3 regions of the Cellvibrio sp. genome follow, and region 3 is predicted to be linked to each of the others. Evidence: predicted binding sites of a transcription regulator. Region 3 holds the regulator's gene; each other region holds the start of a gene.
The links. The regulator sigma-54, encoded in region 3, starts transcription at its own class of promoters, with help from an activator protein. The targets are predictions, from matches to a motif close to TGGCACANNNNTTGCNNT.
Positions count from the first base shown of each region.

Region 1: ACWA6V_RS14365 (PEP-CTERM sorting domain-containing protein) is a predicted target of sigma-54. The motif match lies at 4,900-4,917, and genes of this name have one in related genera.
Region 2: ACWA6V_RS02795 (CmpA/NrtA family ABC transporter substrate-binding protein) is a predicted target of sigma-54. The motif match lies at 1,747-1,764, and genes of this name have one in related genera.

Region 1 is NZ_JBRFPI010000239.1:968-6,692, forward strand. It holds partial or broken gene ACWA6V_RS14345 (tryptophan halogenase family protein) at 1-546, shown strand, start outside; gene ACWA6V_RS14350 (tryptophan 7-halogenase) at 543-1,898, shown strand; gene ACWA6V_RS14355 (tryptophan halogenase family protein) at 1,916-3,442, shown strand; gene ACWA6V_RS14360 (DUF6445 family protein) at 3,476-4,162, shown strand; gene ACWA6V_RS14365 (PEP-CTERM sorting domain-containing protein) at 4,230-4,835, opposite strand; partial or broken gene ACWA6V_RS14370 (TonB-dependent receptor domain-containing protein) at 5,175-5,725, opposite strand, start outside.
Region 2 is NZ_JBRFPI010000024.1:8,013-13,737, reverse strand. It holds gene ACWA6V_RS02800 (sigma-54 interaction domain-containing protein) at 56-1,591, opposite strand; gene ACWA6V_RS02795 (CmpA/NrtA family ABC transporter substrate-binding protein) at 1,860-3,305, shown strand; gene ntrB (nitrate ABC transporter permease) at 3,308-4,135, shown strand; gene ACWA6V_RS02785 (ABC transporter ATP-binding protein) at 4,140-5,063, shown strand; gene cynS (cyanase) at 5,074-5,514, shown strand; partial or broken gene ACWA6V_RS02775 (DUF1348 family protein) at 5,640-5,725, shown strand, end outside.
Region 3 is NZ_JBRFPI010000512.1:78-2,538, reverse strand. It holds partial or broken gene lptB (LPS export ABC transporter ATP-binding protein) at 1-472, shown strand, start outside; gene ACWA6V_RS20520 (RNA polymerase factor sigma-54) at 676-2,322, shown strand; partial or broken gene ACWA6V_RS20515 (HPF/RaiA family ribosome-associated protein) at 2,437-2,461, shown strand, end outside.

The DNA of each region.
Region 1 (5,725 bases), on a different contig from region 3:
TGTATTGCAGTCGGTTTGGCTTGTGGATTCCTGGAGCCTCTTGAGTCAACAAGTATATATCTTGTTGAAGTAGCTATATTGAAGATTTTGGAGCTGCTGCCAACAGATTCTAAAAACTGTTTGCTAGAAGAAAAAGAATTTAACAGGCAGATGGAAAATGAATATTTAAAAGTCCGGGATTTCATAATCCTTCACTATGCGTTGAATCAGCGGAAGGAAGAGTTTTGGCAATATTGTGCAAATATGCCTCTGCCTGACACGCTTCAAGGAAAAATTGATGTTTTTAAAGCAACAGCTCAAATTGTAGAGTATGACGCAGGGTTGTTTATGCCACCTAGTTGGCTGGCGGTTTATTTCGGGCAAGGATTATTTCCGGCAAATATGGATTCGAGGCTTACGCCTAAAAGTATTCAAGAGGCAATAGCGCTGGTAAAGGAAATGCCAATGCACCTAAATCGCATTGTTAGTCAGATTGAGACACTTAAAAATAAAACAGACGCTCGCCCCCCGGCTTCTCGGATGAGTTTATATGGGGTTAGACGATGAATAACTTCGAAAAAATCGCTATTGTGGGAAACGGTCTATCTGCATGGATGATATGTGCTTTTATGGCAAAACAACTACAACATACCGATACAAAAATAACCTTGTACGTTGGTGTGGAGCCTGAAGCTACCGCAGATTTGCAATCTCCCCTGCCTTTAATTAATGAATTTTTTAAAGCCATAGAGATTTTACGCGAAGCATTGGTGGATTCGGCCAGTCTTCACCCTAAATTAGGTACTGCATATCTTTTTGATGACCAAGCCCCCTTTATTCACGTGTGGGGGCAGTATGGTGCTCCGATTGGAGCTGTTGAGTTTCATCAGATAGTGATGAGATATATGCAACAAAACTATCCTGTTGATTTAAATAAATTATCAATTGCTGCTGCTTCTGTTTTGGCTGGAAGATTTCAAAAGCCAACACAAAATTTCCAGTCAATATTTTCAACCTATGAGTCATCATGGTCATTCGAGACGGAGGCATTCCTTCAGTTTCTGAAGACAATGTCCTTAAGGTTAGGAGTAGAAGTCAGCGAAGAAAAAATATCCCGGATTGGATATGACGATGGGGAGTATGTATTAGGTGAGTTAAATGTCCCCTATAAGTGTGACTATTTGATTAATACTGTTCCGGGGTTGATGATTGGGGAGCATGGAGTGGAAAGTTGGTTTGCGAGTATGCCACTTGAACTGAAATCGCAAGCCAAAAAAAATAATGCTCTTTCTGCTTTGGTTAATAAAGTGAAAGCATTGGATGAAACATCTTGGGTCTGTGAGGTGTCTCATCGCAATCTTGCGGTTTTAAATGTTTATCGTTTCATGGATCGGGATTCGGGTGATGTATATGTACACAAAGCGCCAAGAGCTTCCCGATGTTTAAATTTTGGCCCTGCCATGGCAAATGTGCATTCACCTCTGTTTTCAGCTATTGATCTGAATTTGATAGTGTTGAAACTTCTATTGCGATATTTTCCGTCGCCATCCGATGATTGTTCGGTTGTTGATGAATTTAATAAAGCATTCAGAGGCTCCTTGGAAAACCTGCGCGACATTACCCAGCTGAGCTTAAATGCTTTGTTTGCCAAAAGTAATCTGAAAAATTCAGCAATCCCTCTGACAAGTTCTGCCAGTTACAAGGCGAGTCTATTTGGTTGTCGCGGTAGGTATCCAGTGCTGGAAAATGAATTTTTTAAAACTGAGTGGCAGGTATGGCTTTTGTTGGGTTTGGGATTTAAGTTTGATGGTACAGAGCCTATGGTTTCCTTTATCGATGAGAAAACCATTAAAGAACATATTGGCAAGGTTGAAGCTTCGGTAATGAAAAATTTGCCGCTAACTCCTTTGGTTAATTAGTCTATAAGAGATGAATTATGAGTGGGATTAATGCATTAGATAATATAAAAAAAATAGTTATCGTTGGTGGTGGGACTGCGGGCTGGATGGCCGCAGCAGCATTTTCAAAATTCTTTAAAAATCAATTCTGTGAAGTGGTTCTGGTCGAATCTGATGATATTGGGACGATTGGTGTAGGCGAAGCCACCATTCCGCAAATTCAAGTTTTTAATCAATCCCTGAATATTGACGAAAACGATTTTATTCGGAAAACGCAAGGTTCATTTAAATTAGGTATTGAATTCGTAAACTGGGGGACGATCGGAGAGAGCTATATCCATGCTTTTGGTGGTGTGGGTAATGATATGGACTCAATACCATTTTATCACTATTGGTTAAAATTGAATAAACAGGGTGGTTCAGCTGATATTGGTGAATATTGTTTTAATTCGTTGGCCTCCCAAAAAAACAAGTTTATGCGATCAATTGATGCGGGTAATTCCCCGCTATCTAATATTGCCTACGCTTATCACTTTGACGCTGGATTGTATGCAAAATACTTGAGAGAGTTTTCAGAAAAACTGGGTGTACAGCGTATTGAAGGTCGAATCTCGAATGTGAATCTTGATGAGGATTCTGGTTACATTAAAACGGTTAGTTTAGAAAACGGCCAAGAAGTTAACGGTGATTTTTTTATTGATTGCTCGGGGCTACATGCGCTGTTGATTGGAAAAGCATTGAATGTTGAATATGAGGATTGGTCGCATTGGCTGCCGTGCGATACTGCGTGGGCAGTGCCTAGCCAAAAGCTTGATCCTTTGCCGTCTTACACAAGAGCAACTGCGCATACAGCGGGTTGGCAATGGCGCATTCCTTTGCAGCATAGAACAGGCAATGGACACGTTTTTTCCCGTCGTTTTACTGATGTAGATTCAGCAAGAGATTTACTGCTAAATAATATTCAAGGCGAGACTCTGGCTGAACCAAAGTTAATAAAGTTTGTTACTGGGCGTCGCAAACAATTCTGGCATAAAAACTGTGTGGCGATTGGGTTGTCATCCGGTTTTATGGAGCCACTTGAATCAACCAGTATTCATTTAGTGCAGAGCGCTATAGCAAGAATAATGTCTGTGTTTCCAAGAAAAACAATCAGTCAGGTAGAGATAGATATTTATAATGAGCAGGTCGGTTTTGAATATGAACGGATTCGCGACTTTTTGATATTGCATTATAAAGTGACTAACAGAAGTGATTCCGAGTTTTGGAACTATTGCAGGGGAATGTCAGTTCCGGATAGTTTGGCTCAAAAAATGGAAGTGTTTAAAGAAAATGCACATGTGCATCGTTTTAACTCTGAGTTGTTTAATGAGATTAGTTGGGTAGAGGTCATGTTGGGTCAAGGGCTATATCCCAAGGGTTACCATCCACTTGTAGATGTTGTACCTGATGCTGAGTTTACCAGGCGTATGACTCACATTAAGCGAGTTCTCGATACTGCAGTGGATTACTTGCCTGCTCATGCCCAATATATTGCGGAGCATTGCTCCGCAGACATGGCGAAGTGAAAAAACAGTTGGCAATAACGAGATAATCCCGCTATGCAGTTACACCCTGACTTTGACTATCGTGTGGATTACGTAGGAAATGAACAACAACCTGTTCTTGTGGTTGATAATTTTTTAAGTGATCCACATTATTTAGTGGAATTTTGTGCGCGTTACATAAAGCTAAATAAGGTTGATGCTCTGTACCCAGGTTTGCGTGCCTCTACACCGGAAAATTATATTCAGCTAATTCATTACTATTTAAGAGATGTTATCCATTCAACGTTCGTCATTGATGATTCGATGGTTAAGCATGTCAAAGCGGATTATTCGATGGTGCTAACTGCACCTGAACAATTAAAGTTGCCGCAATGTATGCCTCATTATGATTCGTTGATATCTTCTGAGTTGGCAGCAGTACATTATTTATGTGGCAGCGATAAAGGCGGAACTTCGCTCTATCGCCATAGGGATACCGGATTTGAGTTTGTTGATAGCAGTCGGTCGGCGACTTATATTGAAGAGCTGAAAAATGGGCTAAATAAAACTGCCTATCCTCAGTGTTATATGAATGGCAGTAATCAGTTGTTTGAGCAAATAGCTTCTTACGAGGCTGTTTTCAATCGCATGATTATTTATCGCTGCACTAGTTTACATTCTGGCAATATATCACCTGACTTTCTGTTCGACTCTAACCCGCGTACAGGGCGGCTTACAATTAATACCTTCATTGGTCAGTAGCTAATTTTTTTTGATTAGTAAAAATAAACCCGGCATAAAGCCGGGTTTATTTTAGCTTGGGCCTAAATTAAGCCTTCAATCGACGCGCCGCAAACAAGCCAGCCAAGCCCATCAACATCAATACAAAAGTTGATGATTCTGGAACGCTTGCCTTGATGCCGATTACCAAGTCGTCGTGGTTGTCGTCATCTTTGTAGCCGCCTGTGTCATCAAAGAACAGAATGGCATCATACATAACGCCGTTAAACTCAGTGTCCAATGCAATAGCAAATGATACGAGTTGTTCGCCGTCATTGTTATTGCCGTTGGCTACAGTGTTAGGTACAACGGCACCGCCAGTTTTGAAGGTAAATTGGATCAATTCACCCAGGGTGTAAGCTTTGCTGTATGAGAAGGAGCCACCACTGGTGGTGATGGTATTGCCTTCAGATGTGAAAGTGTTGGTCCAGCCAGCTTCTTTACCTAGAAATTCAAAGCTCAAAAACAGGGACTCTGTCTGGTTGGCTTTGAGGTTGCCGCCGATGTTGTAGGTCTGTGGATTAAGCACGTTTTTGAAGTAATTGTTTGTGGGTACCGGGAAGTTGGCGCCCCCATCAATGTACATCAGTCCTGCTTGTGCTGCGAATGAGCTCAATGTAATGAGCGCCGCAGCTGCGATCTTGATAAGTTTCATGTTAGTCGTCCTTTTTACTTTAGCCAAAATGAGTGAGTTAAAAATAGCCTAAGCCACGAGGCTAGCAGCATAATGTGTGCCATGTGATTTTTTACTATTAAAAACAAATGGTTAGTGTATTGTTAAGGAGGATGTTTAAGGGGCGATGTAAATTTTTTCGACTGAAATTTGAGCGGCGGGATGAGGTGTTTTGGATAGCGCTGATCTGAAGCGAAAGGGGTCCCTGACATGACCGAAGGGGATACCTGCTCTTAAGCTCATCTTGCGAGGCGTGTACAACCTACAAATGAAAGCGCCCAAGAACAGTACTTGGGCGTTTTTGTTTATGTGGCTTAAAACCTAAAAGTTTAGGCGCAGGTTCAATTTGGCGAGCTGCCCTGATGCGGGAAAACCTATGTCGGTGTAGTAGTCTTCATCTGCAAGGTTTTCCAACGTTAAACCCAGCCGGGTTTGCGCATTGAGTTGCCAGTGTACGCTTGCATCAAAACGGTTGTAGGGTGCCAGTGTTTGCTCAACATCGGTGCCGGTATAGCGGCTCACGGCGAAGCGTTCATCTACACGCATATACTGCGCATTGAAACTCCACGCATCATTTAATTGATAGTTAACGGATGTGCCGTAGGTTACTTGTGGGCGGCCGAGCAAATGATTGTTAGAAGAAATCATATCGATATCGGTGTAGCTGGCATGTGCGCGTAAGCTGAGGTTTTGTTGTACTTGCCAATTAAATTCAGATTCAACACCGCTAGTTTCGACGCGCGAGCGGTTGACGTTTTTAAATGTTTCAGAATCAAAATCAATCAAGTTGCGATAGTGATGGTCAAAATAGCTGACTCGTGCGTTAAATGAATTTTTATTAAATTCAAAACCTGCATCGCGTGTGGCTACTG
Region 2 (5,725 bases), on a different contig from region 3:
ACGTATGCAGCGAATGAATACGTATGTAAAAAGACAATATCGATAAAAATGCGGATTAAAACGATAGCGGTTTTTTATCCAGCCCCCATTTTTTTATGCGCGAGGCGAGAGTGGTAGGTTTAATGCCCAGAATATTTGCAGCACCTCCAGCACCGTAAATTTTCCCATCGGCTTTTCGCAGTGCATCCAGAGTCGCTTGATACTGCAAATTTTTAACACTTTCTTCTGTTAGACATTCTGCTCCTTGTGGTAACTGTTTTACTGCTGGTGTAGACGTTAGTGGAAAATCATCCAGTACCAATTTATCACCCAAACTTAAAATGACTTGCCGCTCGATACGATTTTCCAGCTCGCGAATATTGCCCGGCCAAGGGTATTCCTGCAGACGCTGAATTTGGCCGAGCGATACTTTTAACGTCGGTTTATGGAAGCGTTGGCAAGTCGCTTTTAAAAAATGCGCAACCAGCAGAGGGATATCCTCCAATCGCTCACGTAAGGGTGCGGAGCGAATCGGAAATACATTCAAGCGAAAATACAAATCCTCGCGGAAGAGGCCTTGATCAACCAAATGCTTTAAATTGCGATTGGTAGCTGCAATAACCCTTACGTCTACTTTCCGGGTGATAGATTCACCGACCCGTTCAAATTCCCCATCCTGTAATACGCGCAATAATTTTCCCTGTAGTGCTATAGGTAATTCACCTATTTCATCCAAAAATAAAGTGCCACCATCAGCCACTTCAAAACGCCCAAGGCGGGCATTGACGGCGCCGGAGAATGCACCGCGTACATGGCCAAAAAATTCGCTTTCAAATAATTCCGGTGGAATGGCCGCGCAGTTAACCCGAATTAATGGGCGTTGATTACGCTCACTCGCGCGATGAATAGCACGCGCAATTAATTCTTTCCCTGTGCCGGATTCGCCGGTAATCAATACGGTTGCGATTGTTGGGGCAACCAGCTTGATCTGGTAATCAATCTGCTGCACAACTGCGCTATTACCCACAATATGATGGGAGTTAAAACCTTCGCTGATTTCCTGTTGTAAATAGGCATTTTCCAATTCCAGTTTGTGGGTCAATTGTTTAACTTGCTCCAAGGCCTCGCGCAGTTCTTCCATCGTGGAATGCAATTTTGCTTCAGCGCTTTTTCGCTCTGAAACATCTCGAAAAATCACCACGGCTCCCATGAGTTTTTCCTGGTCATAAACCGGTGTGCTGGTGTATTCCACTGGTACGGCGTGACCATCGCAACACCAGAAGACTTCATCGTCTACGCGTCGCACTGTACCGTCGCGAAACGCGGCAAAAATCGGACAGTCCTGCACACAATAATCCGAACCATCGGTATGGCTGTGGTGAATCGCCAAATGAATATTTTTGCCGAGCAACTCATCAGCCTTCCAACCCAAAATCCGTTCAGCAGCCGGGTTGACGAAAGTTGCACGTCCTTCCGCATCCACACCATAAATACCTTCACCGGCCGCATTTAATAAAAGTTGGTTTTGTTGCGCGAACTCCTGAAATACCTGGCTGATAGCGGGAATAACAGTGTGTTGATGGTGGCACGGCGATGTAATTATTTGGTTCACGCGAGTCTCCTCTATGAATTACTCATACCAGTTACAACGAAAAATCGTGCCAAGCTCAACGAAGTTTCGTTGATCACGAAATTTCGTGTTGGCATATGACGATGAAGAAAATAAAAAATTGAATGAAATCAGCGGATTGTGATTTTTTGCATTATTGGCACAAGGATCGCAATCACTGATCTTGTACAACAAAATTCAACAACTCATTTTTCAGACCATTACACAGATGCGCCACTTACTGGTGCCCTGTGCCTAAAAAGGGGGCGTTATGCGCAACAAAAGTTTGAGTGATGCCTACGATAGTGAAGTGTCTTTAACCCACACCAAAGGTTGCTCGTGCGAATCCTGCCAATTGGCGATGAATCCGCAAGCCTATGCCCAAGCGTTGGAAAATCAGGCGGAAAAAAATTCGGGCTTATCTGTTGGGCAGGATACAAAAACCCCACGCTTCGCTTCTGCCGATGAGCTGATGGATCGCGCGATTGAAAATACCATTGTGCGCGCACTCTTCAATCAGGATGACAACAGTCGCCGTCGTTTTATTCGTGCGATAGGCGGGGGAACCCTTGCTGCCGCTTTGTCATCCGTATTGCCTCTGGGTGCAATTAAGGCCGCAGCCAAAGAACAGGGCGGCCCGTTAGAGAAGAAAAAACTCAGTGTGGGCTTTGTGCCTATCACCTGTGCTACGCCGATTATCATGGCGCATCCCATGGGTTTTTACGCAAAACACGGGCTTGAAGTGGAAGTCATTAAAACCGCTGGCTGGGCAGTTGCGCGCGATAAATCCCTCGCGGGTGAATACGATGCTTCGCATATGCTCACACCCATGCCACTGGCGATGAGCCTGGGTGTAGGCTCAACCGCTAAACCTTTCATCATGCCGGCGGTGGAAAATATTAATGGCCAGGCAATTGTGTTGCATGTGGATCACAAAGATAAACGCGACCCCAAGCAGTGGAAGGGATTTAAATTTGGCGTGCCCTTTGAATTTTCCATGCACAATTTTTTATTGCGTTATTACCTCGCTGAACACGGTATTGATCCCGATAAAGATGTGCAGATTCGTGTGGTGCCGCCGCCGGAAATGGTTGCCAATTTGCGCGCGGGCAATCTCGATGGGTACCTTTCGCCAGATCCGTTTAATCAACGCGCAGTTTGGGAAAAAGTCGGCTTTATCCACACGCTCACCAAAGACATCTGGGATGGTCACCCTTGTTGCGCCTTTGCTTGCAGCAAAGAATTCGCGCTGACTAATCCCAATACCTATGGCGCATTGCTGAAATCGATTGTTGAAGCAACGCACTTTTCATCAGCTGCAGAAAATCGCAAAGATATTGCAGCGGCAATTGCTCCCGCCAATTATCTCAACCAGCCGGTGCAAGTGATTGAACAAGTATTGCTTGGTCGTTATGCCGATGGTTTGGGCGCCGTCAAGAATGATCCCGCGCGAATTGATTTTGATCCTTTCCCCTGGCATTCCATGGCGGTTTGGATTCTCACGCAAATGAAACGCTGGGGTTACATCAAAGGGGATATGGATTATCAAGGCATTGCACGCGAAGTGTATCTCGCTGCCGATTGCGAAAAAGTGATGAAAGAGTTGGGCTATGCGGTGCCGACTAGCACCAACAAAAACTATTTCATTATGGGTAAAGAGTTTGATGTAACCAAACCGGAAGAATACATCAACAGCTTTGCGATTCGGAGAAGTTAACCATGCGTTCGCTGGATATTCGCGCGTGGGTTTTATCACTAACATTTTTAGTGATTGTTTTGGGTACCTGGGAATTTGCAGTACAGGTACCTGAAACAACTGAAGCGCAATCTGAATATGAATTGCTAATGGGCGGTGCGGAACAGGAAGCGCGAATTCCACCGCCATCGGCAATTGCTGTGCGTGCATGGGAAGAGTTGAGCAATCCATTTTATGATGCAGGCCCCAACGATAAGGGCATAGGTATTCAATTAGGTTATTCGATTTACCGTGTCCTGAGTGGATTCTTTCTTGCAGTAATTATCGCACTGCCGGTGGGGTTTTTAATCGGTATGTCGCCGCTCATGTATCGCGCTTTAAATCCCTACATTCAATTGTTGCGCCCTATATCGCCGCTGGCCTGGATGCCGCTCGCACTATTTGTAATTAAAGATTCTGAAACCTCTGCGATATTTGTCATTTTTATTTGTTCGATTTGGCCGATGCTATTGAATACTGCATTTGGTGTGGCCAACGTGCGCGAAGATTGGATTAATGTCGCCCGCACCCATGAACTCTCACCTTTACGCACTGCGTTCACCGTTATTTTACCTGCGGCAGCGCCGACTATTTTAACCGGCATGCGCATTTCTATCGGCATCGCCTGGTTAGTCATAGTCGCTGCAGAAATGTTGGTAGGAGGAACCGGGATTGGCTACTACGTGTGGAATGAGTGGAACAATCTGGATTTAACCAGCGTGATTTTTTCGATTTTAATGATTGGTGTGGTGGGCATGTTGTTAGATTTGATGCTCACTGCCGCTACTAAATTAGTGCAGTACGAGGAGTAGTGGAATGAGCCAATCGTTTTTACAAGTTCAACAACTGGCAAAACGCTTTGCATCAAAGCAAGAAACGCTCACCGTATTTGAGCAGGCCAATTTCACCATAGAGAAAGGCGAGTTTGTTTGCATTATTGGTCACTCCGGTTGTGGCAAATCGACCATCATGAACACGCTTGCCGGTTTGGATGTGCCCAGCGAAGGTGTGGTGATTATGGATGGCCGCGAAGTGAGCGGCCCGAGTTTGGAGCGCGGAGTCGTATTTCAAAATTATTCGCTATTACCCTGGTTAAGTGCACTCGACAATGTGATTTTTGGAGTGCGCGCCCGCTGGCCACAGTGGAGTAAAGAAGAAGTTCGCACGCATAGTTTGCGCTATCTAACCATGGTGGGTTTACAAGGTGTTGAGCAGCGCAAACCCGCACAATTATCTGGCGGAATGCGCCAGCGAGTTTCCATCGCCCGCGCTTTTGCCACCCAACCAAAACTATTATTGCTCGACGAACCTTTCGGCGCATTGGATGCTTTAACACGGGGCGTTATTCAAGATGAGCTGGTCAACATCTGCGCCGAAACCCGCCAAACCGTTTTTATGATTACCCATGATATCGATGAAGCAATTCTATTATCGGATCGTATTTTATTGATGAGCAATGGACCGCGCGCCGTGATTGCGGAATCTGTGATTGTGGATTTGCCCAAACCACGCAAACGTGCAGAGATAATTCATCATCCCGGTTATTACACTATTCGCAATCATCTGGTGGAGTTTTTAGTGAAGCGTTCAAAAACCTTTACTAAACATTCTGCGAGCGATGAATTTCCTATCACTGTTAATCCTCTCTTTATGAGTGGATTAGCTGTTACAAAATCATCACCACTGGATCAAACACCTGTCGAGCAATCGATAACTATTAATCACCTTGTTAATGCCTGAGGAAATCACTATGAAAAAGCACGACGTTGTGGAGGCAATTGTGATTGCCAAACAAAAAATGAATCTGACCTGGGAAGGGGTAGCGGCCAGCATTGGTATGTCGCCGGTGTGGACTACCTCGGTCTGCTTGGGGATGAACAGCGCACCCGCTGACAAAGCCGAAGCGCTGTGTAAGGTATTTGATTTGCCGGAATCCGCAAAATTAGCACTGATGGAATGCCCGAGCAAAAGTTGGGAGCACAGCATTCCACAAGATCCATTGATTTATCGCCTCTATGAAATGATTGGCGTCTATGGCCCAACGATTAAAGAAATAATTCATGAAAAATTTGGCGATGGAATTATGAGTGCGATTGATTTCTCTATGGAGATTGGCAAAGAAGAAAATCCCAAAGGCGATCGTGTGATCATCAACCTCAACGGCAAATTCTTGCCCTATAAAGCCTGGTAACTATCGTCATGAATTTATACACAGCAACTGATTTAACGGCTGTGTTTCCCAAACCGCCACTGCCACCCTTTAACCAGGCGTCAGCACTGAAAAAAGTGCAAGCAGCGGAATAAGCCTGGAATAGTCGCGACCCTGAGCGGGTCGCCATGGCTTATACACCGGACAGTGCCTGGCACGATGCAGAAGAACAGTGGTTTCGCTCTTATGGCAA
Region 3 (2,461 bases):
AGAGGCATCGATTTTCCGCAAGCTGACTGTCGCCGATAACATCATGGCAATCCTGGAAACGCGCAAAGATCTGGATCGAACCCAGCGCCAGGAAAAGCTCGAATCGTTGCTTAATGAATTCCATATCACCCACATTCGCGACAGCCTGGGGATGGCACTTTCAGGCGGTGAACGCCGCCGGGTAGAAATCGCCCGTGCGCTGGCCACCGACCCTAAATTTATCCTTCTCGATGAGCCCTTTGCCGGTGTTGACCCTATTTCAGTCAACGACATCAAAGAAATTGTGCGCCATCTTAAAGACCGTGGTATCGGCGTGCTGATAACCGACCACAACGTGCGGGAAACGCTCGATATCTGTGAGACCGCCTATATCGTTAGCGAAGGGCACATTATTGCCGAGGGCGATGCCGAAACCGTACTCAGCAACAGCAAGGTACGCGAAGTCTATTTAGGCGAGCATTTCCGGCTGTAAAGATGGCTAAACCCGTCACCTCCGGTGTTACCAACCGCCCGTCAGCAACACCTTAGGCAACACACAAACAACTTGACAAGTAACATTATTTGATCATTAGGCATAAAGCTTGCTTAAGCTTATTGCTTGCGCGCCAAACCCTGACTAAACTCCACCTATCTGATGTTTTCCATCCTGCGTTATAAGGGTTTGTCGTTCACATAATGAAGCAATCTCTCCAACTCAAACTCGGTCAGCAGCTGACCATGACTCCGCAATTGCAACAGGCCATCCGCCTCTTGCAATTATCGACGTTAGACCTGCAGCAAGAAATACAGGAAGCGCTTGAATCCAACCCCATGCTGGAAGTGGAAGAAAGCTTCGATAGTCCCAGCAGCACCAATGATTACGAAGGGAGCGAACTGGATAAAGCGGATTACACCCGCCAATTGGAGATAGCCGCTGAAGCTGGCACTGACCACGGCACCGACTTTACCGCGAGCGAAAATTTCTCCTCCAGCACAGCCGACAACTACAGCGAAACCAATAGCTATTCCGAAGGCGGTGAAAGCTTCGGTGAAGGTGAAAGTGAAAGTTTTGGCGATAGCGATGTATACGGCGAAGGTGATGGCTTTAGTGCTGACAGCGGCGACTGGAGCGATTCCATCCCCAGCGACCTCCCGGTCGATACCAGTTGGGATGATGTTTACCAATCGTCCTCCAGCAGCAGCTCCAGCAACTACGACAACGAAGACAATGATTTTGAAAGTCGCCGCGCCGCAACTGATTCGCTCTATGACCATTTGATGTGGCAGTTAAACCTGACGCCCATGTCGGATCGCGACCGCGTACTGGCGATGGCAATTATCGATGCGGTGGAACCGAGCGGCATGCTGTCCATCACCATCGAAGAAATTTTTGAAGGTATGCGCGGCGATTTTGAAGAACTGGAACTCGACGAAGTTGAAGCAGTGCAGCACCGCTTGCAACAATTCGACCCTTGCGGTGTATGCAGTCAAAATCTATCTGAATGCCTGTTAGTGCAACTACAGCAATTTGATCCGAAAACACCGTTTTTGGAATCGGCAAAATTAATTGCCAAGCAATATTTGCCAGTGCTCGGCAGCCGCGATTATCGCCAGCTGATGCGCCGCACCAAATTGAAAGAAGCTGAATTAAGCCAGGCAGTGGCATTAATCCAAAGTTTGAATCCCCGCCCGGGGGATATGATCGCCAACGGCGATACCGAATATGTCGTACCTGATGTATTCGTTGAAAAGCGTGATGGCCGCTGGATAGTGGAACTCAATCCGGATATTGCGCCGCGCCTGCGCATCAATTCCGACTACGCCTCCATGGTGAAACGCGCCGACTCCAGCACCGACAACACCTTCCTTAAAGATAATTTGCAGGAAGCGCGCTGGTTCTTGAAAAGTTTGCAGAGCCGCAATGAAACCCTGCTGAAAGTGGCGAGTTGTATTGTGGAAAAACAGCGCGGCTTTTTGGATTACGGCCCCGAGGCGATGAAACCCCTGGTGCTACACGATATCGCCGAAATTGTGGAGATGCACGAATCTACAATTTCACGTGTGACCACACAAAAATACATGCATACCCCGCAGGGTATTTTTGAACTGAAATATTTTTTCTCCAGCCATGTCAGCACCGACAGCGGCGGCGAATGTTCATCAACTGCGATTCGCGCAATCATCAAAAAATTGGTGAGCGCCGAGAACCCGAAAAAACCGCTCAGCGATAGCAAGATTACCGATCTGCTAGCCGAGCAGGGGATTCAAGTGGCGCGCCGCACCATCGCCAAATACCGTGAATCACTCAATATTCCACCGTCGAATGAACGCAAAACTATTTAGCTATTTAATTGTATTAGTTGTAGTACCAATAAAGTTCGGATCAAAAAAATTCATGGATGTAATGCGAGGTTGTGCCAGCCGCAACCGTTTTGTTTCTAGCGAGAGGAAGTATCTATGCAAATAAATATCAGCGGTCGCC